3 regions of the Parabacteroides sp. D25 genome follow, and region 1 is predicted to be linked to each of the others. Evidence: riboswitches for the same ligand, from Rfam matches in the RefSeq annotation. Region 1 holds a riboswitch; each other region holds the start of a gene.
The links. Region 1 has a riboswitch for cobalamin ahead of HMPREF0999_RS07585 (porin family protein). Riboswitches for the same ligand answer to the same signal wherever they lie in the genome.
Positions count from the first base shown of each region.

Region 2: linked by a shared signal. The riboswitch ahead of HMPREF0999_RS05045 (putative transporter) and the one ahead of HMPREF0999_RS07585 (porin family protein) in region 1 are both predicted to bind cobalamin.
Region 3: linked by a shared signal. The riboswitch ahead of HMPREF0999_RS05005 (TonB-dependent receptor plug domain-containing protein) and the one ahead of HMPREF0999_RS07585 (porin family protein) in region 1 are both predicted to bind cobalamin.

Region 1 covers NZ_JH976502.1:165,988-178,111, reverse strand. Annotated here, with positions in the region: gene priA (primosomal protein N') at 1-2,268, opposite strand, end outside; gene HMPREF0999_RS07585 (porin family protein) at 2,356-2,964, opposite strand; cobalamin riboswitch at 3,256-3,459, opposite strand; gene coaW (type II pantothenate kinase) at 3,479-4,333, opposite strand; gene scpA (methylmalonyl-CoA mutase) at 4,463-6,610, opposite strand; gene mutA (methylmalonyl-CoA mutase small subunit) at 6,623-8,482, opposite strand; tRNA gene HMPREF0999_RS07560 (tRNA-Glu) at 8,754-8,825, shown strand; gene HMPREF0999_RS07555 (NAD-dependent epimerase/dehydratase family protein) at 8,921-10,414, shown strand; gene HMPREF0999_RS07550 (winged helix-turn-helix domain-containing protein) at 10,541-10,756, shown strand; gene HMPREF0999_RS07545 (sugar phosphate isomerase/epimerase family protein) at 10,861-11,709, shown strand; gene HMPREF0999_RS07540 (ectonucleotide pyrophosphatase/phosphodiesterase) at 11,795-12,124, opposite strand, start outside.
Region 2 covers NZ_JH976501.1:353,735-365,858, forward strand. Annotated here, with positions in the region: gene HMPREF0999_RS05035 (biotin/lipoyl-containing protein) at 1-90, shown strand, start outside; gene HMPREF0999_RS05040 (acyl-CoA carboxylase subunit beta) at 83-1,615, shown strand; cobalamin riboswitch at 1,773-1,974, shown strand; gene HMPREF0999_RS05045 (putative transporter) at 2,274-3,956, shown strand; cobalamin riboswitch at 4,066-4,271, shown strand; gene HMPREF0999_RS05050 (TonB-dependent receptor plug domain-containing protein) at 4,309-6,312, shown strand; gene HMPREF0999_RS05055 (DUF5074 domain-containing protein) at 6,333-7,697, shown strand; gene HMPREF0999_RS05060 (ABC transporter substrate-binding protein) at 7,697-8,815, shown strand; gene HMPREF0999_RS05065 (FAD-binding and (Fe-S)-binding domain-containing protein) at 8,879-11,650, shown strand; gene HMPREF0999_RS05070 (NAD(P)/FAD-dependent oxidoreductase) at 11,751-12,124, opposite strand, start outside.
Region 3 covers NZ_JH976501.1:342,692-351,187, reverse strand. Annotated here, with positions in the region: gene HMPREF0999_RS05020 (sugar O-acetyltransferase) at 189-782, shown strand; gene HMPREF0999_RS05015 (HAD family hydrolase) at 775-1,392, shown strand; gene HMPREF0999_RS05010 (TerB family tellurite resistance protein) at 1,483-2,280, shown strand; cobalamin riboswitch at 2,335-2,532, shown strand; gene HMPREF0999_RS05005 (TonB-dependent receptor plug domain-containing protein) at 2,644-4,707, shown strand; gene HMPREF0999_RS05000 (sirohydrochlorin cobaltochelatase) at 4,730-5,827, shown strand; gene HMPREF0999_RS04995 (sirohydrochlorin cobaltochelatase) at 5,901-6,830, opposite strand; gene HMPREF0999_RS04990 (TonB-dependent receptor) at 6,864-8,496, opposite strand, start outside.

The sequences.
Region 1 (12,124 bases):
ACCTAAACGAGCACGAAGTTTCTCGGCGTATAAAGCAGACATTTCCTGCAAAGCCTTCTCATTCCGACTCCGAAGGATCAAGACGATCAAACGGTAGTAAGGCGGGTAACGGAACATACTACGCTCGCTCAATTGCAAGCTCACCATTTCCTTATAAGCAAAATGCTGCACCATACGGATCAAGGGATGCTCCGGCTGGGTAGTCTGCAAGATCACCGTACCCCGCTTATCCCGTCGTCCGGCACGTCCGCTAACCTGTACCATCAATTGATAAGCCCGCTCGTGCGCCCGGAAGTCTGGGAAATTCATCAGGCTATCGGCGCTCAAGATTCCGACCACGCTGACATTCCCGAAATCCAATCCCTTCGACAACATCTGGGTACCAATCAAGATTTGTGTCTTCCCCTTCTCGAAATCCGAGATGATCCGCTCGTAAGCCGTGCGGGTACGGGCCGTATCGAAATCCAGCCGCTCCACCTTCGCCGCAGGGAATTGCCCAGCGATCTCCTCCTCTACCTTCTCTGTACCGAAACCTTGCATCTTGAACTCCGTCCCCTTACACTCGGGACATACCTGCGGCAAGCGGTAAGTATAACCGCAATAATGGCAAACCAGCTGATTATGCGCCTTGTGGTAAGTAAGGCTAACGTCGCAATTCACGCAATGAGGCACCCACCCGCACCCCCGACACTCGATCATCGGGGCGAATCCCCGGCGGTTCTGGAACAAGATCGCTTGCTCACCCCGGGATAAAGCCTCCCGCACCTTCTCCACCAACAGGGGGGAGAAAAGGGTATCTTTCATAATCTTCTTGCGCTTTAGCTCCTTCACGTCCACCGTAATAATCTCCGGCATCAAGCAATCACCGTAGCGGGTGGATAGCTCGACCAGACCGTATTTCCCCGCCGTAGCGTTGAAATAAGAGTCGATGGAAGGGGTGGCGGAACCCAATAAGGTCTTACCGCCGTGCATACCCGCCAAGACGATGGCAGCGTTACGGGCATGGTAACGGGGTGCCGGGTCTTGCTGCTTATACGTATTCTCATGCTCCTCGTCCACGATAATCAAGCCCAAGTCCTTAAACGGAAGGAAGAGGGAAGAACGGACCCCCAATACCAGCATAGGCTCGTCGCTATGCAGCAGCTTGTTCCAGACCTCCACCCGCTCGTTGTCCGAGAACTTAGAGTGGTAGACCAATAGCTTATCCCCGAATAATTTCGCCAGCCGTTCCGTGATCTGGGTCGTGATAGCGATCTCCGGCAACATATATAAAACCTGCCGCCCCAGCCGCAAGACCTCATGGATCAAACGGACGTATATCTCGGTCTTACCACTGGAAGTCACGCCATGAAGCAAGCAAACCTCCTTCGTCTTGAAAGCCTCATGGATCTCTCCGTAGGCTTTCTCTTGCGCCGGACTGAGCGGATTCGGCTCTTGCAAGCGGCAGACGGATACTTGTAAACGACCCACCTCTTTCTCGTAACTCTCCAAGATACCCCGTTTCAGCAGACCCTCCAATACCGCAGAGGTATAACCACTGCGTTCCAATAGCTCTTTCTTGGAAAGCTCCTTCGATAAAGCGGGATTCAAGGTATGGCTTAAATCCAAGAAGCTGACCAACAGAAGCTCTTGCTTCTTCGCCCTTTTCAATTCTTCGAACACCGCCTGCAATTTCGTCTCATCCCAGTAAGCTTCGGCCAAACGGATAAACGCCTGTGTCTTGGGAACGAATCCTCGCTTTAGCTCCTCGCTCACCTCGACCGCCCCTTTCACCATCAAGGAAGAGACGATCGGGACAACATTTCGGAGACCGGTCTTCTTCTCCAACTCCGAGATCGTCAATTTCAAAACCCCGCTAAAGGCATCCAGTACCGCTTGCTCGTTCGGGCGCAAGGGGGCGGTAGCCTCGAAATCCTCATTATAAGTAACCGCCGTCTCGCTTTCCAACTTTAAGCCGGAAGGCAAGGCCGCCTTATACACGTCGCCCAGCTTACATATATAATAAGAAGATATCCATTTCCAGAAACGGAGTTGCGGACGGCGGAGCACCGGAGTGGCATCCAGCAAAGCGTAGATCTCCTTCGTCTCAAAATCGGATACCGGTTCCCGGTCGTGTACCTCCATGACGATGGCCGTATAATATCGTTTCTTCCCGAAATGCACGATCACCCGGCAACCGGGAGTCACGGCTCTTTCCAGATCTTCGGGTATCCGATAGGTATAGCTATTCTCCAAAGGAAGGGGAAGTATGACGTCCGCATATTTCATTCAAACAGGTGTTTCATTACGAGCCCAAAAATAACAAAAAAGGCCGGACTTCTAAAGCCCAGCCTCTCTCATTTTATTTTCACCTATTTAGAACAAGATCGCTGCCGTGATAGACCATCCACGATTCTTTCCGGCACCGTCGGAGAGGTTCACCTTCTCAATGCTATAGTTATCAGTCAGTCCCAGACCATAATTGAAACCCACCTGCAAGTGGCTGATCAACTCCACGCCGGCACCGAAGTTAAGGCCTGCGCTGAAATTCTTCGCCTTCACCTGATCCGCTACGGAACCCGGGATATCCCAAAATTTATCACCGCCTACACGGAAACCGATATACGGACCGGCTGCCAGATACGCTTTGACGATCGGTAAGCCGAATTTCCATTTCAAGTTGACCGGAACATCGATATAATCCGTCTTCATCGAAGTCTTAACCCCGCCAACCGAAGTCGTCTCCAAACCTTTTTGCGAATACAACACGGCCGCATCGATCCCGACACCCACCAACGGCAAAGTCGTCTCGATCATCGGCCCCACTTGGAAGCCGGTTACGTTATCCGCTTTCAACACGTCCGAGTTGAAATGGACAGACGATATATTCACACCTCCCTTGATACCGAATTTAAGCTGAGCGTTCGCCGGAAGCGCCATCAACGCTAACAAGGCAACCATAAGAAATCCCACGATTTTCTTCATATTCATACTTCTTTTGTTAATTACTCGTTGCAAATAAACGCACTTTTCTAATAATAAACAAATATTCTCTATAGAGTGTTCACGGAATACCCCAGTCCTTTAAACTCAAAGAAAGCATGCATCTTACATACGGAGCTCATCCCGTCGGTCAGATTCATGCTTCTTTCCCTAATTATTATGGCAAAATAATTATCCGAAACCATGAGACGACTTGATAAGAAAACCTTGGATAAAGAATAGTAAAAACCGGATACGGTTCTTGCGTTCTCTTCCGGCCTTTCCTCGAAGCCGTCGAAAATATACACGCCTTGCAGGTCTTCTGACTTACTTCCGGTCTTAAGCGCCTTCCCATTCACTTGAATGAACAGTGGCAACAGTATTGCTCAACCCGTTTATGAAGCTTACAGCAGCGGGACTGTCCGGGATTCTCACCCGATTCCCTTTTAATCCCTATCCGGCGATTGCCGAAAGGGAACAAAGCATGTAGCAAAGATACATAAAGTTTTGATGTAGCCTAACACTTTCCACAAAAAATATCCCTATATTCCCGGTTCCTGATATAACATAAAGCCGCCCCGATAGCCGTGCGATACTCGGCATACTCCGGTATCTTGAAATGGACATCGCACATCTCCTCCAGACGGGGGAAAATATCCGGGCATTGCGGCAAGCGAGTCAGGTTACCGATCAACACGATATTCTTGATATCGCCATTTAACGAGGCGAAAACAGCTCCTTGCCCGATAGTCTGCAAGACCATATGAACGATACCGAGAGCGATATCCTCAACCTTAGCGTTCGCATCCGCTTTTCCAAAAATAGAGGCTGTCACGTCTAGCGGCAGGCCGGGTAGCGGATGCGGCGTAATATCCCGGATATGCAAGTCGATATCATTCAGGGAACCATGCTCAGCCAAAGACGCTATTTGGTGAAAGTCATGCGTTTTCAATAATAGCTTAGACAAGCCGAGGATGGTTCCGCCACCGATACCCAATCCCCCGATATGCTCGACCGTGGAGCCTTGTACCTTGACAAAAGAGGTACCCGTTCCCATGCTGACCACCAACAGGCTATCCAGTCCCGTATTATACTGCGCCCCTAGCCCATTTGCGAGGAACTCATCCGTCTTCGCGGTTGGTAAGCCATATAAAGGTTGATCGATATAGGCGCTACCTACACCCGTCAAGATCACTTTCTCTATATTCGAGAGTGAGATGTTATTATCATAAATATATTTACCGAAGGCCCCGAATAAAGAGGTTACCGGATCGGTAGCTTTCACGAACATCGGGTTCTTGATCTTCTTATCCTCCACACCGACGATCTTGGTCGTGCTACCTCCCACGTCTATACCTATAACGATTCCCATGATTCTTTCCCTTTTTAATTGAATAATCGCTACAAAAGTACATAAACCCGTATACAATACTAAAAAAGGCCGGACAAAATCAATTGTCCAGCCTCTCTTTATTAAAAAACCGTAAGGTTTAAATGCTATTTATTCGCCTAACAAGATCTCTAGGATCTGGCAAGCTGCCTTCGATACGGAAGTACCCGGGCCAAAGATAGCGGCAACGCCAGCCTTATACAAGAAGTCATAGTCTTGAGCCGGGATTACACCACCAGCGATAACGATGATATCCTCACGACCTAATTTCTTCAACTCCTCGATAACCTGCGGAACCAACGTCTTATGACCAGCGGCCAAAGAAGAAACGCCCATTACGTGAACATCGTTCTCTACAGCTTGACGGGCAGCCTCGGCCGGAGTCTGGAACAACGGTCCCATATCTACGTCGAACCCACAGTCAGCATAACCGGTAGCAACAACCTTAGCGCCACGGTCATGTCCGTCCTGACCCATCTTAGCGATCATGATACGAGGCTGACGGCCCTCTTTCTTAGCGAATTGCTCGCAAAGCTCGCAAGCTTTCTGGAAGTCTGCGTCTTTCTTAGTTTCTGATGAATACACGCCTGAAATAGTTCTAATGATTGCTTTATAACGACCTACAACCACCTCGCAAGCATCGGAGATCTCTCCCAATGACGCACGCAAGCCGGCAGCCTTAACAGCCAACTCTAATAAATTGCCCTTCTTCGTCTTCACGCACTCCGTGATATCAGCCAAAGCTTTTTGAACAGCGGCTTCGTCACGGTTAGCACGCAACTCCTTCAAAGCGGCGATCTGCTCGTTACGTACGGCTGTATTATCAATCTCAAGGATATCGATCGGATCTTCCTTCGGCAAACGATATTTGTTAACACCAACGATGGTCTGAACACCAGAGTCGATACGAGCCTGTGTACGAGCGGCCGCTTCCTCGATACGCATCTTAGGAAGACCTGTCTCGATGGCTTTCGCCATACCACCCATGCTCTCGATCTCTTGGATCAACGCCCAACCTTTATGTACCAATTCATTCGTCAAAGACTCTACATAGTAAGAACCAGCCCACGGGTCGATTTCCTTACAGATCTTAGTCTCTTCCTGAATGTAAATCTGTGTATTACGAGCGATACGAGCGGAGAAATCGGTCGGCAAAGCGATCGCCTCATCCAATGCGTTCGTATGCAAAGATTGTGTATGTCCTAATGTAGCGGCCATAGCCTCGATACAAGTACGTCCTACGTTATTGAACGGATCTTGCTCGGTCAATGACCAACCGGAAGTCTGGCTATGTGTACGCAATGCCAATGATTTCGGGTTCTTAGCGCCGAAGCTCTTCACGATCTTCGCCCACAACATACGAGCCGCACGCATCTTGGCGATCTCCATGAAGTGATTTACACCGATAGCCCAGAAGAATGACAAACGGGGAGCGAACGCATCCACATCGATACCGGCGTTGATACCGGCACGAAGATATTCCATACCGTCGCACAACGTATAAGCCATCTCGATATCAGCCGTAGCACCAGCCTCCTGCATATGATAACCGGAGATAGAGATAGAGTTGAACTTCGGCATCTTCTGAGAGGTATACTCGAAGATATCAGCGATAATCTTCATGGAGAACTCAGGCGGGTAAATATAGGTATTACGTACCATGAACTCTTTCAATATATCGTTCTGGATCGTACCGGCCATTTCCTCCAACTTAGCACCTTGCTCCAAACCTGCGTTGATATAGAATGCCAATACCGGAAGCACACCACCATTCATGGTCATGGAAACAGACATCTTGTTCAAAGGAATACCATCGAACAACACTTTCATGTTCTCCAAGGAACAGATAGATACACCCGCTTTACCTACATCACCAACCACACGTTCGTTGTCGGCATCGTAACCACGGTGAGTCGGAAGGTCGAACGCAACGGACAAACCTTTCTGACCGGAAGCCAAGTTACGGCGATAGAAAGCGTTAGACTCCTCAGCGGTAGAGAAACCCGCGTACTGACGGATTGTCCAAGGACGCATAGCGTACATACCGCTGTACGGGCCACGTAGATAAGGAGGCAGACCGGAAGCATAGTTCAAGTGCTCCATACCCTCCAAGTCTTCTTTTGTATATACAGGTTTCACCTCGATATGCTCGGGTGTTTTCCAATTGGGCTCGATACCATTGGCTTTTGCCCATTCGGCAGCGTTTGTAGCTGCGAATCCGGCATTCTTTATATCTATGTTTTTAAAATTTGGTCTCATAATTGTTTATACTTAAGCGATTCCTAATTTAGCGTTGAATGCTTTCAATGTCTCAAGCACATTGCTCTTTACATTTACGAACTGGTCGATACCTTGAGCCTTCAAGTCGTCCGCGCAAGCAGGAGCTCCGGCTACAACGAATTCGGCACGTCCGGCCAAAGCCTTGTAAGCAGCAGGAGCGAATTCAGCATACTCGTCATCACTAGAGCAAAGAACCACTATCTCAGCACCCGCCTTGACTGCAGCCTCAACACCAGCCTCAACCGTATCGAAGCCTAAGTTATCAATTATCTTATATCCGGCACAAGCGAAGAAGTTAGCGGAGAACTGTGAACGAGCCAAACGCATCGCCAAGTTACCGATCGTCAACATGAATACCTTCGGAGTCTTGCCACTCTTCTCTGTCGCCATACGCAAAGCCTCGAATTCGGAAGCGCCGCGAGAGAAATCAAGAGCCGGGATCGTTGCCTCGCCGCAATGACCACCGCCACAACAGCAAGAACCTTTTTCCTGAATCTTATCGGCAGCTACTTCCGTGAAGTTAGGATACTGGTTAGAACCCAACAGGATCTCACGACGGGTAGCAACCGCTTTCTTACGAGCTACATTCGAAGCGTTAACGGCATTCTGGATCTCACCTGCGTTCACGGCAACGGAGAATCCTCCTTTTTCCTCAACCTCCAAGAACAACTTCCAAGCGACATCAGCCAAGGAATTCGTCAATACCTCTACATAATAAGAACCGGCAGACGGGTCAACGACCTTATCCAAGTGGCACTCTTCCTTCAATAATAATTGTTGGTTACGTGCGATACGCTCAGAGAAATCGTCTGGAGTCTGGTAAATCTTATCAAACGGGCGAACCGTGATAGAGTCTACGCCGGCAAGAGCGGCAGACATAGCCTCAGTTTGAGAACGAAGCAAGTTTACGTGAGCATCGTAAACCGTCATGTTCCACTCTGAAGTCTGTGCGTGAGCAACCATCTTGCAAGCGCATTCGCAGGCCGGCTTATAAGCGGCTACGATCTCGGCCCACAACCAACGAGCCGCACGGAACTTAGCGATTTCCATGAAGTAGTTAGAGCTGATACCAAAATTGAATTTGATTTTCTTGGCAACCTCGTCAGCGGTGAAACCAGCCTCGGTAAGTTTTGCCATCAATTCGTTACCCCAAGCCAAGGCGTAACCTAATTCCTGAGAAATGTAAGCGCCAGCATTGTTGAAAAGGAACGCATTTACAGCCAATACACGGTAGTTAGGCAAAGCCTGTCCAGCTTTGAGCACAGCTGCGGCACCTTCTACCCACTCACTGTTTTCTTTACCTTTTACTAAAGGTTTCTTGAAAGCGTCATAGTTTACAGAACCGTAGCACTTCTCTGCGTCGACACCCTTGCCTTTGAAGTAGTCAGCCAAGATACCGATCAACTTCTCCGCTTTGCAGTTGCAAGTGTTGAAGTTCAATTCTACGGAAGCCGGACAAATACCTTCTAATAAAGTAGCTATATTCTCCTCGTTCACCTCATCACCTTTGATGATGAACCCAAGAGAAGTAACACCTTTCGTCAAAAGGTCAAGTGCTTTCTCGTTAGCACCCTTGAAGCAGCAAACTTCAATGTTCTGGCGTACCTTCCAATCGTTGTCTTTCTTCGTTCCACGAACATAAGGGAATTCACCGGGAAGAGACTCTGTAGTCTTTAAACCCTCGATGTCTTCTGCACGATAGAAAGGATTTACATTAAATCCTTCGCCTGTCTTCCAAACAAGCTTTTTCTCAAACGGTACCCCTTTCAGGTCGGCCGTTATCTTCGCCATCCACTCTTCAGTAGACACAGGTGCGAATTCTGAGAAAAGTTTTTCTTTAAGTTCTGCCATAATATTAGTTGTTTATTAAACTGGTATTAGTAATGTTCAATACTATTTTGTTCAATTACAGATGGCAAAGGTAGAATAAATAAACAGTACCGACAATGAAAAAACAATGAAATCGCAACTACTTTTAACGCCTTTTAGTGGTATTCTCCCCGTTTTCTTGGCATTTTGATAAAAAACACACTTTTTCTTCAAAAAAACTCAGTCCAACTATTGCAGAATTAAAAAATATATCTACCTTTGCATCGTCAAACAAAAACAATGACATCTAAATGGTGGATTCGTCTAACGGTTAGGACACATGCCTCTCACGCATGTAATACGAGTTCGATTCTCGTATCCACTACAAAAGCTCTCAACCTATTGGTTGGGAGTTTTTTTTTATATACCTTCGCTACCCGATAGTATCCTAAGATTTTTATTATACACTTAAATTATATCATGAAAAGTAAAAAGACCGTCTTTCTGACCGGAGCCACCGGGACGATGGGCCATGCCGGATTGGTCGAGTTGTCCAAGCGGCTAGATCGTTTTAATATAACACTCTTGGCTCGTCCGAGCAAAATCAATAAAGAGAAGTTGGCCACCTATGAGGCCGTGGCAGGGATCCGTATCGTTTGGGGAGACTTGACGAGTTATCAGGATGTCCTAAATGGAGTAACAGGAGCGGACTACGTATTACACGTAGGTGGAATGGTTTCGCCGGCGGCGGATTATTTCCCTAAAAAGACCTTGAAAGTAAACACGACCGCCGCTCAACACATCGTGGATGCCGTAAAAGCGCAACCGAACGCAGATCAGATCAAGGTAGTCTATATCGGCTCCGTGGCGCAAACCGGCCACCGTAACGCACCGGTTCATTGGGGACGTACGGGAGATCCGATCAATATAAGTGTTTATGACCATTATGCCATCTCAAAGACAATAGCCGAACGTATTTTCGTGGAGTCGGGTATTAGACATTGGGCGTGCCTTCGCCAAACCGGTATCTTATGCCCCGAATTATTATTCAAGGGTTCGGACCCAATCACATTCCATGTACCGCTAGACGGCGTGCTGGAATGGGCTACCGCCGAGGATTCCGGTCGCTTACTAGCGAATGTATGCGAGGAAGAGGTGCCGGATGAGTTTTGGAACCGTTTCTATAACATTAGTAGCGGCCCATCTTTCCGCCTGACGAATTATGAGTTTGAGAGTAAATTGTTAAAAGCGATCGGCTGTCCCGCCCCGGAGAAAATATTCGAACCGAACTGGTTCGCTATCCGTAATTTCCACGGACAATGGTATACCGATTCAGACCTATTGGAAGGATATCTGCATTTCCGCAGTAACCAAACTTGCGACGATTATTTTAAATGGATGGCCAGCCAAGTCCCTTGGTATTTCCACCTAGCAAAGATCGTCCCTCCTATCTTCATAAAACTGGGTATGGGAGCCATCGCTAAAAAGCCGGGACTGGGAACCCGTAACTGGATCAAGAACAGACACCAAGATCGTATATCCGCCTATTTTGGCTCGTATGAGGATTGGCAAGCAATCCCGGGTTGGGATAAGATCCGGACAAAACGCCCCTCCGAAACACCCGTCTTTCTGGATCATGGTTATGATGAAAGTAAGCCGAAGTCGGAATGGGATATCGAGGATATGCGTAAAGCCGCAGAATTCAGGGGAGGAAAATGCTTGTCCCCGGCCATGACAAAAGGAGACTTATCGACTCCGCTCGATTGGGAATGCCAATTCGGTCACCGTTTTAAGGCCTCTCCCACATTAGTATTATTAGGAGGCCATTGGTGCCCGGAATGTTTACCGCTCCCTTGGAATTACGACGAGATCGCTAAAGGAAATCCGTTCTTTGCCCAAGTATGGTATCCATTCCACGATAAAAAGGAACACAATGTATACGATGAATCCATATTCGCTGACTTCAAGGAATAAAATTCAACGCATCAAGAGATTTTTGTTTTTTAGATTATTTATCTCAACGCAACATACTTTTACCGGATATTATCTGTTATAACAATATAAGCACTATATACCATAAACATAAAAACAGATTTTATCATGACAAAAGGATCGATCGGATTAAATGCAGGAGCTATCTGGAATTTGCTTTCAGATGGCCAACATTGGAGTTTTGAGGCGTTGAGAGCAAAATCCGCTCTAACAGATGCGGATCTATGGTCCGCTATCGGTTGGCTCGCTAGAGAAAATAAGATTGAAATTGATAACACCAGCAGCCACCCTATCTTCTGTCCGGGTACCAACTTTTATTTTTAAATGACATTTATGATATTTCATTGCGAAGGATTTCACTTTCTTCGCAATGAAATCTTCAAAAAAGTACTTACTTTGTAACCCTAACGAATAAAAACAATACGATTATGAATCCTACTTTCGGAGCTTCCATCCTTTCTTGGATACCACCTATGTGGACACCAGAAGGCGGTCTTTTCGCCATCCAGCAAGCATCTGTCGCCGGTTTTGATTTACTGGAAATCTTATTGCCTCCTTCCATGGAGTTCGACGCTCCAACCGTAAAGCGACAATTGAAACAACACGGATTGAAGGCGACTTGTTCTCTCAACCTTCCCCAAGAAGCGCATATTCCTTTTTATCCCAAGGAAGCGACTCGCCTGATCAAGGCGGCGCTGGATAAAGCGAGCGAACTGGAGGTTGATTACTTGGGAGGTGTCTTACATTCCGGCATCGGGGTCTTCTCCGGCAAACAGCGAACACGGGAAGAAGAGAATACGCTTTGTGAGGTATGGGCGGAGGTTGCCGAATACGCCGGCCGATCCGGAATCACGATCGGTATAGAGCCGATCAATCGCTATGAAAGCTATATGTGTACCTCCGCGGAGGAAGTCTTGCGCTTTATCAAACGCATAGACGCTCCGAATTTATCTTTGCATCTGGATACTTTCCATATGAATATAGAAGAGACTAGTTTCTATGAACCGGTTATCGCCGCAGGCAGCCGACTTCGCCATATTCACATGACTGAAAGCGACCGGGGAATGCTAGGTGAGGGAAACGTACGCTGGGATGATTTGTTCCGGGGACTACAGGAAATCGATTTCAATGGGAACTTAGTTCTGGAGAATTTCTCCAATTCCGTTCCCGGCATGGCGGAAGTCGTATCTCTTTGGCGTCCATCTAAATACAACGCAGATGAGCTAGCTAAAGGCAGTCTCGCTTTCATGCGTAAGATGACATGCGAACATCAATAAGGCATCAATTACTGCAACCGGCTTTACAGTAGTACTGCAAGGCCCGTGCAGTAAATCTCCATTTAGAAAGTAGCGCGAAGTCCTATCATTTAAATAACCGCTGAACGACAGCGCTATCTCCATCATTCGGGGCGGGCTGTATATTCAATAAGCGTGCGATCATCAAATAGAGGTTCACGTTCGCCATTTGCGGAACCTCTACGTGTTTCTTGAACGAGGGACCTGCCGCATAGAATATAGCCTCCATCTCCGGTGTAAAATTATCGTAACCATGTGTCGCCGCATAACGGGGAGATGATTTCTCGCGGAATTGCACATACGTTCCAATATGTGGAGAAACAACCAGATCACTAACTCGAGGATTCTTTCCGTAAACCAATTTCTCAGGGATCTCGTTTTTCTTCCATACGGTTAT
Region 2 (12,124 bases), on a different contig from region 1:
AAAGATATATTGGTATCCGAGGGAGATTCCGTTGATAACAATCAAGTGCTTATGACTTTAGACCTATTAAAAGATGATTCATATGAATAACGAGCAATTATATAAAGATTTTGAGGCTTTGAATAAAGAGGCCTCGTTGGGAGGAGGATTGAATCGCATTGAGAAACAACATGCTTGCGGGCGTATGACCGCCCGTGAACGAATCGAGATGCTGTTGGATAAAGGGACTTTCAATGAGCTGGATAAATTCGTGGTGCATCGGTGTACAAACTTCGGGATGGATAAGAATAAGATTCCCGGTGATGGAATGGTAAGTGGTTATGGAAAGATCGATGGTCGTTTGGTATTTGTTTACGCTTATGATTTTACCGCATACGGTGGGACCTTGAGTGCCACGAATGCCGCTAAGATCGTGAAAGTGCAACAATTAGCCTTAAAGAACGGAGCGCCGATCATCGCCTTGAATGACTCGGGGGGTGCCCGGATTCAAGAAGGGGTGAATAGCTTGGCTGGTTATGCTTCTATCTTTTACCAAAATACGATGGCCTCGGGAGTCGTTCCCCAATTATCGGCTATTTTGGGGCCTTGTGCGGGGGGCGCTTGTTATTCCCCGGCTTTGACCGATTTTATTTTTATGGTCAAAGAGCAAAGTCATATGTTTATCACGGGGCCGGATGTCGTAAAGGCGGTGACTCACGAGGTGATCGATAAGGAAGAGCTGGGCGGGGCGCAGGTACATAGCGGAAAAAGCGGGGTCGCACATTTTGTGTGTGATACGGAAGAGGAGACTTTGATGAGTATCCGGGAACTTCTGAGTTTCCTGCCTTCTAATAATATGGAAGACGCTCCAGTTATAGCTTGTGCTGACGATGTGCGTCGGGTAGAAGAGTCGTTGCAGCATGTGATTCCGGAAGATCCTAATGTCCCTTATGACATCAAGGATATTATAGAGCCGATAGTGGATAATCATTACTTTTTCGAGATTATGCCTCATTTCGCTCGCAATATTGTAGTGGGATTCGCTCGTTTGGGAGGCCGTACCATAGGTATCGTAGGGAACCAACCTGCCTTTTTAGCGGGAGTCTTGGATATCGATGCTTCTGATAAGGCCGCACGTTTCATTCGCTTCTGCGATTGCTTCAATATTCCATTGATCACGTTCGAGGATGTGCCGGGCTTCTTGCCGGGCTGTACGCAAGAACATGCGGGAATTATACGCCACGGGGCAAAAATTGTCTACGCTTATGCGGAGGCCACGGTTCCCAAAATCACGTTGATTACCCGGAAGGCTTACGGGGGAGCCTATATCGTAATGGCAAGTAAGCCTACCGGTGCCGATATAAACTTGGCATATCCGATGGCTGAGATTGCGGTGATGGGGGCTGAAGGTGCCGTGAATATATTATACCGGAAAGCCAACGATGAGGAGAAGAAACAAGCAATTCGTGAATACACCGAGAAATTCTCAAATCCTTACCGGGCAGCCGAGCAAGGATTTATAGATGAAGTCATACAACCTAGAGACACACGTTTTAAATTGATTCAGGCGTTGGAAATGGCGAAAAATAAGAGCCAGAGTAATCCTCCTAAAAAACATGGAAATATTCCCTTGTAGTAATTATTATTTAAGGAAAATCAAAGCCTCTTCCTGTCGGGAGGATAGCTTAGAGGTTAAAAGATCCCGGTTCAATTGTTTTGTCCCGGGATTTTTTTATTTGGATAATAAAAGTAAACAAAAAAGCGAAAAGATATGATATATACGGAAAACATGCTATCTTTGTTCCCGAATCGGTTCCGCATATACCATTCGGGTATGTGGATTAAAAGGGAATCGGGTGTAAATCCCGGACAGTCCCGCTGCTGTGAAGCTCCGAAGAACATCTTGAAACAACACTATCGCCACTGGTTCTAGCGACCGGGAAGGCTTCAAGATGGGAGTCAGTCAGAAGACCTGCCATTCATTAAAGGCTGTTTTTGCTCGAGGGATTAGGAAAGCAGTACGAAAAGATAAGCAATATCTTAAAAGGAACAAAGACGTATGAAAAGGATCTGTTCGCACTGTCGTGCGACATTTGAATGGCCGGTAACCCTTTTGCCGGAAGAGGAAAGTTTGTCTAAATTATCAGCATAAGAAATAGAAAATATATTAGTAAATGTTGTTAGAATGGATGCCAGATTAAACTGGGATACTAAATGTTCAATATGTGTATCTCTGCCGAAGTGATTCGCCAGAGGTACTTTTTTATCTTAAATTAATATATACATGAATAGATATGGAATGGATTAATGAATTGTTATGGGGAGAAGGGGTAGGGCATTCTATCCTTTTGTTATCCGTTGTGATCGCTCTGGGGATCCAGCTTGGTAAACTGAAGCTATTCGGTATCTCTTTAGGGATTACCATGGTACTGTTTGTCGGGATCTTTCTCGGGCATTTCGGTTTTACGGCGAATCCGTCGGTCGTTCATTTTTTTAGAGAGTTTGGTTTGATCTTATTTGTTTACTCGGTAGGTATGCAAGTAGGCCCCGGATTTTTCTCTTCGTTTCGAAAGGGAGGGATCACGTTGAATATGCTTGCTTGCGGTATTGTTTTTCTAGGGGTGATTACTGCCTTGATTATACATTATATTACAGGCATTCCTATACCGACAATGGTAGGTATCTTATCCGGAGCAGTGACGAATACACCGGGATTGGGCGCTGCTCAACAGGCTTATTCAGATATGACGGGGATCTCGGATGAAACGATCGCTTTAGGATATGCGGTTGCCTATCCGTTAGGTGTGATCGGCATTATCTTGTCGATGATTTTTATCCGTTATGTTTTCCGTATCTCTTTTGCGAAGGAGACGGAACAATTGGAAGAAGAGACGGATACGGAATCGGGAGGAGAGGCTGTACCTATCTCTTTGGTGGTGAAGAATCCGGCGATTTTTGGTCGTAGCGTAAGTGAGCTATCTAAATTGTTGGAACACCGTGAATTTGTTATTTCCCGTATTTTACGTAACGATACGAATCGGATAGAGATCGTGGCGGGGAACACGGTATTGAATGGGGATGATAAGATTTTTGTTATTACCGCAGAGCATGACGTGGAGGCGATAAAGACTTTTATCGGTCAAGAAATACAGATGGATCGTAAGCAATGGATTCCGGCGGAAAGCCAGTTTATCAGCCGGCGTATTTTGGTTACCCGGTCTGAAATCAACGGTAAGCAATTAGGGGCTTTGCAGTTACGCCGTTTACATGGAATTAACGTGACTCGGATCAATCGTGCGGGGCTGGAGTTGGTAGCTACTCCTAATCTGGTCTTGCAAATAGGCGACCGGGTGACAGTGGTCGGTAGTGAATTGGCGGTGGAGAAAGTTGCCGAGACGCTGGGTAATTCAATGAAACGCTTGAATGAACCTAATTTGGTGACTATTTTTGTTGGTATAGTTTTGGGTATTATCGTGGGAAGTCTTCCTATTAGTTTTCCGGGTATTCCTCAACCGGTGAAATTAGGATTAGCGGGAGGTCCGTTGATCGTTGCGATATTGATAAGCCGGTTCGGTTATCGTTATAAATTGGTTACTTATACCACGCAAAGTTCTAATTTACTATTGAGGGAATTAGGAATCACGTTGTTTCTCGCCTGCGTGGGATTGAGTGCGGGTGAAGGTTTTGTCGATACGATAGTCAATAAGGGTGGTGTAGCTTGGATCGGTTATGGTTTTATAATAACGTTATTGCCTCTACTGATTATCGGTTGTGTGGGAAGGTATTTTTATAAACTGAATTATTTTACGTTGATGGGATTGATTGCGGGAAGTACGACCGATCCTCCTGCGTTAGCCTATTCCAATATGGCGGCAGGAAATGATGCGCCGGCGGTTGGATATGCGACGGTTTATCCATTGACCATGTTTTTGCGTGTGTTGACCGCACAGTTAATGATATTATTCTTTTATACATAGAATAAATATTTTGTTGTTAGTAATGTTTAGAAAAGTGTAAACTCCCTAGCCTTCCGCCGAAGTGATTCGCCGGGGGGCTTTTTTGTTGCTAATCAAAAAGTAAACATGTATCTTTGCGGCCAATCAAGGTGTAGATGTTATCGATTCCGATAATAATCAGTAAAAGGGAATCCGGTGCGAGTCCGGAGCTGTACCCGTAGCTGTAAGTCCTTGGAGCCCCGGCAAATCTTGTTGCCACTGCCTATCGGATAGGCGGGAAGGTAGCCGACAGAGGGTGGACGAGCCAGAAAACCTGCCATGATTTTGTTATGCGACGTTTCGGGTGAAGACGTTGGTAAACCTAAGAATTATTATGCGAGATTTATATCTTATAAGATGTCTGTGCGTTTTTAGCGTATGGTTATTTTCTTTGGGTGTCGCTTTCGGTCAACAGATCGATACGACGGCCTATCACGAGCTTTCCGGGGTGGAAGTAGTGGAGAAGGTACGTCCGTCGGTCACCCGTGAAGGTACGCCTTTGCAAATTATGGACCGGGCGGGAATCGATCGCTTGGGAGTACAAGACCTATCCGAGGCCGTGAAACGCTTCTCGGGAGTTACAGTACAGGATTATGGGGGGATCGGAGGATTGAAAACGGTCTCGGTACGTAGCTTGGGAGCGAAGCATACCGCCGTCAGTTACGATGGGGTGACGATTACGGATGCGCAAAGCGGGCAAGTCGATATCAGCCGTTTCTCGTTGGATAACGTGGAGATGGTTTCCTTATCGATCGGACAATCGGATGACATCTTCCAAACGGCAAGGGTGTATGCCTCGGCAGGAGCCTTGAATATACAAACCGGAAAGCCCACGTTTAAAGACAAATCGTTTCATACTTATCTTAAGGTTAAGGGAGGTTCCTTCGGGCTTTTTAATCCCGTGCTGCATTATGATCAAAAATTAGGAAAGCGTTGGAGCGCATCCTTACATGGTGATTTCGTGCGTGCGGATGGGCAATATCCCTATACATTGATTAATGGGGAATTGGAGACGAGAGAGAAGCGTAGAAATAGCGATATCCATGCTTACCATTTGGAAGGTAATCTATTCGGCGATTTTGGAAGGGGAGGCGAACTTTCCTTTAAGGCGTACTATTTTGATTCGGAGCGGGGGCTTCCCGGTTCTGTTAATTTATATAACAAGAACACTTCTGAACGATTATGGGATAATAACTTTTTCGTGCAATCGGGGTATAAGAATGTTCTTAATGAGAAATTTACGCTACGGGCCATGGCTAAGTATAATTATGCTTTTACTCGTTATTTAGATATAAATGATAAATATGCTGCGGGCGAACAAGTCGATTTGAATACACAGAATGAGTATTATGGCTCTGTAGGTTTGCTGTATACTCCTATAAAGTATGTATCGGCGACGTTGACTACGGATTTAACTCGCTCTATGCTGGACAATAATTTTGTGAACGGCCCTAATCCAAAGCGAATGGCCTCTCAATCAGTACTAGCGGTGCAATATAAGAACAGTCGATTCACGGCTACCGCTAGTTTATTGGGAACATATATCACTGATAAAGTGGAGCAAGGGGAAAAACCGGATGATAAGAGGCGTTTATCCCCGGCTGTAAGTTTGTCTTGGCGGCCATTCTCGGAAAGTACTTTGCGGATACGTGCCTCTTACAAAGATATATTCCGGGTTCCTACATTTACGGACTTGTATTACCTCCGTATGGGAAATACAAATTTGAAACCGGAAGAAACTTCCCAATATAATGTAGGGGTAACATGGAGTTCTTCCTGTGGGGATTGGCTGCGGCATTTCAGTATTTCGGCGGATGGATATTATAATACGGTGAAAGATAAGATCGTGGCTTTACCTACCATGTATGTTTGGAAGATGATGAATATGGGCGAAGTGGATATTAAAGGGGTAGATGTAAATTTATCTACACAATTCCGATTGCCCTTACGAATGAGCTTGCTTTTGGCTTCCACTTATTCTTTTCAATACGCGGTTGATGTGACAGATCCGGAAGCTAAGAATTATAAGGATCAGATTCCTTATACACCTCGTCATTCTGGCACGGTTTCCGTAACCTTGGAAAATCCATGGGTAAATGTCTCTTATATACTGACTGCGGTTGGTGATCGTTATGCATTGCCGCAAAATATAGATCGGAACAGGATTGATTCTTATATAGAACAGAGTATTTCTATAAATCGAGATTTTCGTTTTCGATATTTCGGTTTGCGTTTGCAAGGTGAATTGTTAAATCTTGCGAACGTGAATTATGATGTTATTCAGTATTATCCCATGCCGGGCCGTTCTTGGCGTTTAAGTATTTGTTTATCCTATTAGTAAACTATAAAAGTAAAGTAATGAAAAAGAAGAATTTAGTTTGTGTCTCTGCCTTGTGTGCATTGATGTCTTTCTCGTTTGTCAGCTGTGATGATGACAATGAGCCTTCACTGAACATACCAAATGTATCTGTAACTAATGTCAGTTTTACGGATGAGAATCCGGAAGCTTTAAAAGTTAGCGGAACCTTAAATTGGACAGCTCCGTCTTCTGTTGACAATGTAACAAAGTACGTGATTTATGGTTCCTCTGATGGAACCGCTAAAGATATGAAAATTGCGGAGGTAGAAGTTGGAACACATTCATATGCTATTACGGATGTCGTAAATATAGGCTATTTATTAGTTATAGCCGCAAATGCGGAAGGTGAGTCTTCTGTTTATGCTTCCGTAAGAGTTATTGATTTTGTGAAGGATAGTTCTTTCATGGCTTTATATTTCTTGAATTCGGGCAATATGGGAAATAACAACTCTTCTTTATATATGTACGACATAGAAAAGGATGAGGTTGTCCCCGATTATTTCTTGGCTCAAAATGGCAGGGGGCTGGGAGATACGGCACAGGATATGATCGTGTATGGCGATAAGATGTATATCGCGGTATATGGAGAGTCTACGATAGAAGTGACAGATCTGAAGGCAAAATCCATTAAGCAAGTCAAGACAGAGGGGCAGCCCCGTTATATGGTATCAGAGGGTGGAAAAGTCTATATTAGCTATTATAATGGATATGTCGCTCGTTTGGATACCGCATCCTTGGAGGTTGAGGCGAAGGTAAAGGTCGGACGGAATCCGGAACAATTGGCGGTATCTTCTAATAAATTGTTTGTCTCAAACTCCGGAGGTATGGATTACAGTACCGAGGTTGGGTATGATAAAACGGTATCAGTGGTTGATCTGTCTACTTTTACAGAGATAAAGAAGTTGGATGTAGTATTGAATCCCACACGGATACAGGCGGATGAGCAAGGAAATGTATATGTGGTTTCTATGGGTAACTATGCGGATATACCCAATACGGTACAAAAGATAAATACGGAGACTTATGAGGTTACTTCCCTTACGAATTGTCCAAACGCAACGGAGATGGCCTATGAGGATGGCAAGCTATTTCTGTTCTATGCGCAATGGGGAATGTCTAGCCCTGCATTTTTAACATTTGATACAAAGAGTCAATCTGCGGGAACGAGCTTTATTACAGATGGAACCTCAATACAGTCCCCTTATTCAATCAGTGCCGTGGGTGGAAATGTCTATGTCGCAGAGTCTGATTATAAGAATAATGGCGATATTTATTGTTTCGGAGGTGACGGTAAATTGTTCAAGAAGTTTGAGGCCGGTTTAAATCCCATGAAAGTAGTCCTCGCTCAAAAAGATAATATCTAATGCGATTACTGATTCTCTTAGGGTTCGCTTTCTGGATGGTGGCATGTACGCCATCCGGAAAGCAAACTTCTTCCAAGGAAGCTCTTTCCTCTGATAGTATTCAATATGCCCAAGGTTTCACGGTTCAGCGCTTTGATACCTATACAATGGTGGAAGTTCGTGATCCGTGGGATAGTACTCGTCTGCTTCAACGCTATTTATTGGTAGACCGGACAAAGTCGGTTCCTGGCGGATTACCCAAAGGGACGATCGTGAAGGTCCCGGTAAAAGATATTGTGGTTTATACTTCTGTTCATGCGGCTATTATTGATCAATTGCACGAAATCAATAAGGTTATAGGTGTTTGTGAGCCTCGTTATATGGATACTCCTGCCATACAAGAGGGTATACAGGCCGGAAGAATCGCTGATTTAGGTGAGGCTACCTCTCCGAATATAGAGAAAATGATAGAGATCGGTGCGGAACTCGTGATAGCTTCCCCGTTTCAGAACAGTAGTTATGGGCCTGTCGAGAAGATAGGGATACCCATTATCGAAGGAGCCGACTATATGGAGGCATTTCCTTTGGGGCGCACGGAGTGGATTCGCTTTTATGGTTTGCTATTCGGAAAGGAAGAGATGGCCGATTCTATATTTAAAGAAACAGAGCAAGCCTATTTGTCTCTAAAGGACTTAACCGCAAATATAGATAATCGTCCTACTGTTTTGTCGGAGAAGAAGTTCGGCTCTTCGTGGTATGTACCATCCGGAGATAGTTATATGGCTCATCTTATCGAGGACGCCGGAGCCGATTATATGTTTAAGGATTTACCGGGTGCCGGAAGTACCCCCTTAGCATTTGAGACCGTGTTTGATAAAGCGATCCATGCGGATATTTGGCTTGTTAAATATAATCAGTCTTCTGAGATGACCTATAAAGATTTACGCTCCGAATATACTCCTTACGAGAATTTCGACGCTTTTAAAAAAAAACGGATTTATACCTGTAATACAGGTGCAGTTCCTTATTACGAGGAATTCCCTATACATCCGGAATATCTATTGAAAGATTTAATCTGGATTTTCCATCCGGAGCTAGTATTCGGGTATTCTCCTCGTTATTTTAGAGAAATGCCCTGATTGTCTTAAAGGTTTCATATCTTTGTTGAAATGTCGTTTCTAGACAAATAAAGGTATTAGACTATGAAGATAAAAAAGGTATATGCTGATGCTTTAACTACATTAGCGAAGGGAACAGATGCCGGGATTTACAGGTTGAATCCCAAACGAGTTGAAATCGTGAGTTGTGAGCAGGATGTAAAACGTGTTCTTGCTGAATGTGAGAAGACTGGTAAATCTGTAACCTTTAAAGCTGGGGGGACTTCTTTATCCGGCCAGACTATCACAGATTCTGTATTGATGGAAATCAGTCCTGATTATGGAAAGGTTAAGATTTCAGGAGATGGGAGTTTAGCTAAATTCCCCTGTGGTATAACTGGAGAAGAGGCGAACCGGTGGCTGAGGCCTTATGGCCGCAAACTGGGTCCTAGCCCTGCCTCCATCAAATCCGCACGTATAGGTGGGATCGTAGCGAATAACTCGAGTGGTTCTAGCTATGGTATTATCCATAACTCGTATAATACGATTCGGGATATGGAAATTATCTTCGCGGATGGAGCCTTTTTGGATACTTCTTCGTTAGCGAGTCGCAGGGATTTCATGCAAACGCATATAGGCTTATTGGAAAAGTTGATGAATTTCCGTTTGGAGATCTTGTTGAATCCGGACATGGAAGACCGGATTCTATCTAAATATGAGTTGAAGAATACCTGCGGTTATGGAATGAACTCTTTCTTGGATTATACTGATCCATACGATATACTCATGCATTTAATGGTTGGCTCGGAAGGAACCTTAGGGTTTATTTCTTCGGTTACTTTCGAGACAGTCCCGGATGAGTCTTTAAAAGCTTCCGCCTTGATTTATTTCCCCTCTTTGATAGAAGCATGCAGAGCCATAGACCCGTTACGCCAATGCAAGGTGTCCGCCGCCGAGTTGATGGATAGAAACGCCTTACATGCGGTAGAGGATGAACCGGGGATGCCGGAGATATTACATTCTTTACCCGAGGATGCGGTAGCGTTACTGATCGACACGTCTTCTAATTCGGAAGAAGAACTTCAAATCCAATTCCGGGATATAGAGGAGCGGCTAGCAGATATACAGACCTTATGTCCGGTATCATTTACGACCGATCCGAAGCTTTACGCTACTTATTGGCGGGTACGAAACGGTTTATTTACTTCCGCTGCGGGAAGACGGCCACGGGGGACGGTATCTATTATTGAAGATATTGCTTTCCGGGAAGAGGTTTTAGGAGAGGCTTTGGAACAAGTGCGTGGGGTCTTGTCGGATTATGGATACGGAAATGCGGTGATGTGGGGACATTTATTGGATGGAAACGTTCATTTCACGATTTTTCCGGATATAAACGCACAGGAAGGTATCGATCATTACGCTTCTTTTATGCGTAGCCTTGTAGATGTGGTACTTTACTACGACGGTAGCTTGAAAGCGGAGCATGGCACGGGACGAAATATGGCTCCATTTGTTAAAGATGAATGGGGTGAGGAGATTTATGAGTTGATGTGGAAGATCAAAAGGCTCTTTGACCCGGAAAATATATTAAATCCGGGCGTCCTTTTAAATCGGGACCCGGATGTGTTTATAAAGAACTTAAAGCAAATACCGTTGGCGAATGAGCTGATCGATAAATGCATCGAGTGTGGTTTTTGTGAGATACAATGTCCGTCAAGGCATGTGACATTGACACCCCGGCAACGTATCGTGATCTATAGGGAATTATCGGCTTTGGCGGAACAGGGGGAAACAAACTCTAAGCGATATAAAGAACTCAAGAAAGCCTTTAACTATAAAGGTAACGCTACCTGCGCTACCGATGGCCTATGTGCTACGGCATGTCCGGTTGGCATTAATACCGGTTTATTGATCAAAGAGTTACGGTGGAAAGAGAATGGTGTCTTGGCGAATGCTATCGCTTCAGGCATCGCCGGGAATATGGGAACCGTAACGGGTATGCTTCGTCCTTTGCTTAAGCTGCCTCATGTGCTTTCAAAGCTGGTGGGGTATAACGCATTCGAGAGATTTGCCTCTTTCTTGTTTAGGGCTTCCGCTCATAAATTCCCGCTTTGGACTCGGCATACACCTTCTGGCGCGTCAAAGTTCAAGGAACTGACGGGTGTAGAGAATGGGATGGAAATGGTTTATTTCCCGTCTTGTATTACCCGTACGATGGGAGCTTCAGCTGATTATGAAGATGTGGATTTTGTAAGTGTAACGGAACAAATAATCGCTTTATTGACAAGAGCGGACTTTACGATTCGTTATCCTGAGAATCTAAGTAAGCTTTGTTGCGGCATGGCTTTTAGCAGTAAAGGGTTCCGGAAGCAAGCGGCGCAGAAGGCGGAGGAATTGAATGAGGCTCTTTTGCGGGCGAGCGATAACGGCCGCTTGCCTATTTTGTGTGACATGAGCCCTTGCTTGCTGCATATGAGGGAAACCTTGGATAAACGTTTACGATTATATGAACCTGTGGAGTTTATCTATGACTTTATGCGTGATCGTCTGAACTTTACTAAGTTGCCGGTTACGGTAGCGGTACACTCTACTTGTAGTACAACGAAGATGGGAGTACAAGACAAGCTGGTGGAACTGGCGGGCTTATGCGCGAACCGGGTGGTCTCTCCCGCTCAAGTTACTTGTTGCGGTTGGGCGGGCGATCGTGGTTTCTTCTATCCGGAACTAAACGCTTCCGGTCTTCATTACTTGAAACCGAACTTGCATGGGGCGACGGAAGGATATAGCAATAGCCGTACGTGCGAGATTGGTTTGACGATGAATAGTGGGATATCCTATAAGTCGATCGTATATTTAGTGGAAAAGGCTACCCGTTAAAAATCAAAAACCCCGGTTTCGTACAACTGAAACCCGGGGCTTTGTAGTTTGGCATTCGAAATTATAGGGAGTTTTATTTCATAGATTTTTTTTATTCATATTATGCGTAACCGTTAAGCATTCCGTTGAAATACATCGGTTTTAAAATATATACCTTTAAGATCCAAGCAAGCCATTGCTCTTTTGATGTATCGATCATCGAGAATGGGAATGAAATGTCTGGTTTCTTTTCGTAGTCAAACTCACAAAGCAACACGTGTCCATAATCCGTAACGATCGGGCAAGCGGCATAACCGTTGTATTTCTCGGTCGGCTCTTTACCTTCCATGAGCGCGATCAGGTTCTTGGCGGCGATAGGTACTTGCTTACGGATAGCGGCAGATGTTTTACTGGTCGGGATACCGGCTACATCACCCAGAGAAACGATGTTCTGGTATTTCTTATGTACCAAGGTCTCTTTATCGACCATTACCC
Region 3 (8,496 bases), on a different contig from region 1:
TTTGTAGAGTCAACAGGCAAGTACAGTTTTTATACATTTCGTTTGTTCGTGTTCTCAGCTATTTTGTGTAACTTTGCGTATGCTTGAAGGCATATCAATTTGAAGCTGCCTATTCTTGCTTGCGTTACCTTGTCGTAATAATTGGCTCAAATAAAGAATAAGACTCTACAATGAGATGAATTGAACACATGAAAACTGAATATCAAAAATGTATGGATGAGGAGCCTTTCGACGGCTCATCGCCCGAAATAACGGAAATGACTGTCCGTAACAAAAGGCTACTACACCAACTCAGAGAAACGGATTATGCCGACAATGAGGCAAAGCAGCGCATCTATCGGCAGATGTTCGGAAGTATCGGCAAGGATGTTTACATCGACATAGACTTCCGATGCGAGTATGGGAAAAACATCTATTTCGGGAACAAGGTGATCGTGAACATGAACTGTACGTTCCTCGATAATAACAATATCATTATCGGTAACAACGTGATGATAGCCCCCGATGTGAAAATATATACCGCAACTCATTCCGTTCACCTTGCGGAAAGGATGCCGGAAAGGACACATCCCGGAGCGTCCATCTGCGACACAATTGCCCGACCTGTCCTTATAGAAAATGGTGTATGGATAGGAGGCGGCTCTACAATCCTTCCGGGTGTGACCATCGGTAAAAACTCTGTCATCGGAGCAGGCAGTGTTGTCGTGAAAGATATTCCTGCCAATTCCATAGCTGTCGGCAATCCTTGCCGTGTAATTAAAAATATCGAAGATAATGATTAAAAACCTCATTTTTGATTTTGGCAAGGTCCTCGTAAATCACGATTTGCAACCCTTGCTTGAACGACATTTCGGGGATGATGAAGTGTCACTAATCGGTTTTCACAAAATTCTATCAGATCCGAAATTTATAAACATGTGCGACCGTGGAATAATCCCGTTTGATAAAATGATTGACGGAGCGATAAAAAGGTATCCTGAATATAGTGATGCCTTCACGTTTTTCAAAGATAATTATCTAGAAGAGATAACAGGAGAGATTGAAGGTATGCGTGTACTTCTAAAAAAGTTAAAGCAATCTGGATTCAAACTATATGGGTTGACGAACTGGAGCGACACAATCTACCGGGTCATGGAGAAATTCGACATATTCCGGTTACTTGACGGTATGGTAATATCATGTGAGGAACACTTCATCAAGCCAGAAAAGGAAATTTATCTTCGCCTTCGTGACAAATATGGCCTTAAACCGTCGGAATGTTTGTTTACGGATGACAGAATGGTGAATGTGTTGGGTGCAAAGGCGATTGGAATGGAAGCTGTATTGTTCACAACACCCAAAGAATATATTTTTGAAATAGAGCGAATTTGCGGTATCAAAATTGAACAATGATGAATACCAGAAATTGCAACAGCCGGAGATGCGTTTAGAGAATAGCGAATATCGCACCATTGATTAACGACAAATAAAACAAAGAAGAATATGGGTATCGGAAAATGGATAGGCGGTGTCTTGGGGTTTATGGCATTCGGACCACTGGGCGCTTTAGCCGGTATTATATTAGGCTCTTTCTTTGAGGAAGAGGCAAACATGACGGGACAGCCCTTCGGTGGCAGAACCAATTACGATGATCAATATACACGAAGAGACCCATACGCCGGGGAGCGTAACAGTTTCCTTTTCTCCATGTTGGTAATGGCCTCCTATATCATCCGTGCCGATGGGAAAATCATGCACAGCGAGATGGAATATGTCCGTCAATTCCTCCGAAGGAACTTCGGCGAGATCGCCGTAGGCCAAGGTGAAGAGATATTGCTAAAGCTTTTCGACCAAGCCAAACGCATGGAGCAAGAGAATAGCATAGGATTCAAGAATACCATCCGGGAATGCGGAACCCAGATCGCATACAACCTAAGTTATGAGGAGCGGCTGCAACTGCTGGCGTTCCTCGCCGAGATCGCTAAGAGCGACGGTAATGTTTGCGCCACCGAGATCAACGCTTTAAAAGAGGTAGCCATAGCGATGGGAATGTCTGAAAAGGAAGTTGAATCCATGTTAAATCTTCAGGAAAACTCCCTAGATAACGCCTATAAAGTATTAGAGATAGAACCCACGGCTACGGACGATGAGGTGCGTGCCGCTTACCGCCGCATGGCTATCAAACATCATCCGGACAAAGTAGCCAACCTTGGTGAAGATATCCGCAAGGCCGCCAATGAGAAACTCCAAAAGATCAATGAGGCTAAGGAGCGTATCTATAAAGCGAGAGGCATGAAGTAAATAAGAAAATGGAAATATTTTCTCAATGTCTGTATTATTTAATTAAAAAGACCTACCTTTGCCCACGATTTTAGTAACCAAGCTATCACATAGTTTGGTGAGAGGGAATCCGGTGTGAATCCGGAGCTGTTCCTGCAGCTGTAATCCTCATTAAGTTGGTTAGAAGTTCAAAAGCCACTGTTCTTGAATTGGAATGGGAAGGTTTCTAACCAGAGGAGAGCCAGAATACCTGCTAAAGTCTTACAATAACATCAAGCTTCCAGGATAGAAGTATGTGTCATACAAAAAACGATTCAATTTATTTTTTGAGACATAACCAGATAGAGGCTTGTTGTTTTATTTCGTGTATAAATAAAACACTATATGAGGCTTTTAGCATTCGCTATTCTGGTGGCATGCGTACAATCCGTATGCGCCCAAAGCATATTGAAAGATCCGAAGGAACTTTCCGTGCTATTGAACGAGGTCGTGGTCACCGGTACGGGTACCGAACACTATCTGAAAGACGCCCCTGTGCAAACAGAGGTAATCACCGGCAAAGCCCTTGACAGTTACCAAGGACGTAGTATGCAAGATATTCTGGAAGGGCTGAACGCTTCCATCACCTTCAATCCGAGCGACATGGGTAGTGGCATCCAGATGAACGGATTAGGCAACGATTACATCTTGATCCTTATCAATGGCAAACGGATCAACGGAGATACCGGCGGACAAAACGACTTGAGTATTATCAACCCCGCCAATATCGAACGTATCGAGATCGTAAAAGGTGCCGCCTCTTCCCTGTATGGCTCGGACGCTATCGCCGGTGTCATCAATATTATCACGAAAAAGAACCGGGATAAAGTGAGCCTATCGAATACGACTCGTGTCGGATCATATGGAGATATATTGGAAAGCGTACAAATCGGCTTTGGGCATAAGAGAGTGAATTCCAACACCTCACTTAGTACGACCCATACGGACGGCTGGCGAAATACGACCCAAGAATGGGACCATCACGAGGTAATGAATGGAACCGTGACACGAACCGTAAACCGATCCACGAACTTTACGTTAAGGGAGAACTTAACCTACAAAGTGAACGACCGGCTGAGCCTTTCGGCCGATGGCTCTTTTTACCAGAAATGGAATTATCGTCCGCACGGCGCATTCAAGTATTATACCTATGATCAATTCTACCGGAACTTCGATGTAGCCGGAGGAGCTAAATACGCATTGGGAGGGCAGAACTTCCTTTCGGTAGATCTAACGTATGGTAACTATAGCTATTTCTATAATTACCATCATAAAGATGTCACGAACTTCTTCGATCCGAAGACGGATTTACGTATCACTCGTTATCCCGGAGAACATATTCTGGAAACCTCTCAACAACGTTTCCTAGGACAAGCCAAAAGCGTATTCCACCTCGGTGAAAACAATATCCTAAGCGCCGGGCTCGAATATCAATACGATCATTTGAAATCCCCCCGGCGTATCGAGAACGGGAAAGCCTCCGTATTTACGGCTTCCGCTTATGTACAAGACGAATGGAACCCGACGGATCGGTTGAATGTGACGGTAGGTGGGCGCTTCGTCGTGCACCAAGAGTTCGGGGCTACGTTTACCCCTAAAGTCTCCGCCATGTACAAACTAGGCGACTTCAATATCCGAGCCACATACTCAAATGGATTTAAGGCTCCTACCTTAAAGGAGTTGCACGATGATTATATCACGCAGATCGGCGGCGGCCCGTGGAAACATTATTATGGTAATAAGGATTTAAAACCGCAAAAGTCCAATTATTATTCGGCGAGCGTAGAATATCATGCGTCGAACCTGCAGATCACGGTAACAGGATTCTACAACCGTATCAAGAACATGATCGCCTTGACCGAGATCCCGACAAGCGCCGAAGACCGATTGGATGAGATCGAGGCCAGCATGCAACACAAGAACTTATCCAAAGCCCGCTCTTTCGGAGGAGATATATCGCTCACCTATCAAATCCTATCTTCCTTGGCTATTGGTGGAGGCTATAGCTATACGGATGCCAAAGCGCAATATACGGATGATCCAGCCGACCCGAATTATATGCTCTACACCCCGATCAACGGAACCTCATTCCATAATGCCAATTGGAAACTGGCATGGAACCATGCGTGGAAAAAGTATAAATTGGATGTCACTTTGTTCGGCCGATACCAATCTACCCGCTTTTATATCACGGACGGTGATGGAAAAAGTTATCAGCTATGGCGATTGAATACCCGTCATAACGTATTGAAAAAGAAAAAATGGAACCTAGATATCAATGTCGGTATCGATAATATCTTCGATTATGTGGATCGTACCCCGTTCGGACGCCATCGTGGAACTACGTCTCCCGGACGGACTTGGTACGCCTCTTTTATCGTGAAATTTCAGAATAAACATAAACTATAAACAATCTTAAAAGTTAAATGCGATGAACAAATTTAAGTACCTTTTGCTTGCGGCGAGTCTATTTGCCTCAAACGCAGTTTTTACCTCCTGTGATGATGGAGACGACGACAATACCGCAAACCCGGCGGAAGAAGTCGTAAAGGCAAGTAAGAAACATGACACGGCGATCTTGTTGTGTACATTCGGTAGCACATTCAAGGAGTCTATCAAGACATACGACGCTACACTAGCCGATTTCCAAAACGCATTTCCCGATGCGGACATCTATTTGTCATTTACCTCCCGTACTTGTGTGAATCGTGTAGAAGCAGAGACAGGTATCGCACGTTACCAACCGGACCTTTGGTTACAAGCCCTAGGAAATGCCGGTTACAAGAAGGTTGCGGTACAGTCCTTACACATCATCCCGGGTGAGGAATACCTAAGCTTGATGAATACGGACGTGAAGAAGAAATTCATGATCGAGTCTTTCCCGAGTGTTCAAGTCGTAAAAAGCCCTTGTTTGGTGTACAACGAAGAGGATGTGGAAGCCGTAGCAAAAGTCCTATACAGCCACTACAGTGATAAATTGGCTGATAACAAGAACGTCCTTTTATTAATGGGACATGGTAACCCGGATAAAAACTATAACGCAAATACGAAATACACGGAAACAGAAGAGGCTATGCAAGCCTTGGCCGCTAACAAGAATGTATTCGTAGGTACCGTTGATTACGGAGATATGTTGTTCTGGCCGGAAGAAGGCGAACCAAATGAGGAATGTGTCTATTCCAAACTTACCAAATACCGCGAGGATCATAACTTAAAACCGGAAGAGATCACGATCTCCTTAGCTCCGTTCATGTCTATCGCCGGAGACCATGCGCATAATGACCTTTGGGGTATTGAGGAGGGTGATGATTTCAGCGCTGCCGCTCCTAACGCCGACGCTTGCTGGAGACTAAAACTTTTGAAGATGGGCTTCAAGATCGACACGGAAGAAAGCCATAACGGAAGTTTAGAGAACTGTAAGATCATAGGCTTAGGCGATTACGACGCTGTTCGTCAGATCTGGGTGAACCATCTAAAAGCATTATATAATGATGCGGAGGCTTGGGAAACCGGAGAAGACTACCAGTAAATAATTGAGAATTGAGAATTGAAAATTAGGGAGTACTTACTGAACCAATTTTCAATTCTCAATTTTCAATTGTTCAGTGTGTATATAATTTCTTTCGATCAAAAATCGTCGCCCGTTTATATTTCATGGCGAAACGGATGTGATCGATAAATAAAGACCGGATCGCCGGATTCTCACCTAGAGGCTTTAAATAAATATCCACATCGAAACCCTGTTGACGTAGCCCTTTCTGCCAGAAATCCGTAACCGTATTTTCCGTACCTCGAATCAGTACGAACATAAAAGGAATCAACTCCACACGCTTATGACCGGCTTGGCGCATTTGCTCACCTACATCCTCGATCGTAGGGAAACCCTCACGGGTTCCGGTATAATAATCTTTCATTCCTTTGGTCTGGAACATATACCCCAATTTCGCGTAAGCCGAGTTACTGGCATGATAAGTTCCGTGCGCCACCAATAACTTAGCCCCATTTTTAGTCACTCCAGAAGGTGAGGAAACCGCTTTCATCACCGCCTCATAATCGGTATCATCATATAACAAGGGATTACCTACACGCAAATCCTTAAACAAACCTTTTCGCTGTTCCGCCTCTTTGCGGATCGCTTCCATCTCCACACCCTCTATAATGATAGTCGGTTGGATTATCACATGGGTAAACCCTTGATCACGCAACTCTACCAAGGCGTCCGCCGGCAACTGAACCCAAACACCTTGCGCCCTCAACCGACTCACTACGCTACGGGCGCTATAAGCCTGCCGGACTTCCACGTCTGGGAAAGCCTCCTTGACACGCTTGTTCATCACATCGAGTACTTGGGTACGAGCTTCCGGGTAAGCACTCCCGAAATGTACCATCAAGATCGCTAACTTATCTCCCTTTTCCATGCTCTCCCGGATATCGGAAGCGTAAAACTCCCGCCCGGGTTTCGCCCATAATGAACAGGCGAGCCCGAGCAGGAGTGAACAAACAAACATGGATCGTAAAAATCCCCTATACATTATTATATTAGTTAATAGTTGACATGTGACAGTTTACTGCTTGAAACGGACCAGAAGGCTGACGTAATAGGTACGGCCCGGGGTCAATGTAGCGTAATTGTAATTAAAGGGACGATCATCTACATAATCAAAAAGGTTCTCGATACCTACTCCCGGTTCCAACAAGAAATCGCCGGCTCTAAACGTATGGCTCGTATTGAGATTCCACAAGGAATATTTCGGTGCGTATCCATAAGAAGTAGAATAACGTTCCCCTTGGATACGTCCGTTAAAATTCACGTTCAGCTTATACTTATTCCAAGTATGAGACCACATAGCCGCTACCGTACCACTATGCTTAACGGTCTTATCCAAAGGCTCATCCTCATATACGTTTTTTCCATCCATGAAACTATAGCCACCATTCAAGGTAAAGCCCGCTCCCAGATAACTATTGAAGGCCACGTTAATACCTTTGATCTTCGCTTTATCGATATTCGCACGCATCTGTATCTCATCATAGTACGTACCATGGGCGGTGTTATAAGCATCCCGTTCCGCCGTATCCAACATCTTATAGTTAATCATGCTACGTACGTTATTCATAAAAGCGGACACGGACAAAGAGAAATACCGCATCGTATATTCTGCGCTCAACGTAAAATTGTCGCTCTTCTCCGGGTCCAGATCCGGATTACCGATCGTAAGGCGAGTCGCTCCGGACGCTTTCTTCTCCGATTCCGTATACAACTCTTTCAATTCAGGTGTACGGAAACCAGCCGCATACGATCCGCGGAAATTAAAACCGCCTACCTTATACAGCAAAGCCACGTTAGGAGTCGCATAACTCTTAAAATTCTCATGGTAAATATAGCGCAAACCCGCGTACGCTTGGAAATGCTCATTGATATTGATCTCGTCTTGAGCATAAAGCGCAGTCGTGTACATACTTTTACCCGCTATGTTATCCGTCTCGCTACTCAGTAACTCTTTAATGAACTCCGCACCAGCCGAAAGCTTATTATATTTGCCCAAACGAAAGATTCCCTTGACATTCAAGTTATGGTAATGAATCCGTTTCGTCATATCACTCTCTCCGCTTTTCTTTCCATCAAAGAAATCCTTATACGTACTATGATTGTCCGACAGATAATCAGCGTTCAAATAAGAGTTCTTATTAATCATGTATTGAGCGCCCGCCCCATAAGTGAACGTCTCTTTTCTCATATCATAGTTGGTCGTATTCACTTTATCCATTGGCATCGGACGATCGCTGGAACGTCCGAAGAAAGTACCACGCACATAAAAAGACAAACGATCCGTAGCGTCGTACGTGAAACGTTGGTTGATCACGTTCCGGTGAAATCCCTCGGAAGCTTGCTTATTGGTAGGAACCAACTCGCCTTTACTCTCCGTATAGGGATTTAATTGCCAACCATCGGCCCGTTGATATTGATAAGAAGTATATGAACCGAACTTCCCTACATTCACGTCCGCATTGACCGACTGCAAGAATTGGTTCTTGCTACCATAACGGCTATTGCTCGTCACGTTCACCTTATTACGGGAATCATCCGTGATGATATTGATAACGCCGGCGATCGCATCGCTACCATACAAAGCGGAAGCGGCCCCGTTCAATATCTCTACCCGCTTTACGTTAGACATATCGATACGGGAATAGGTA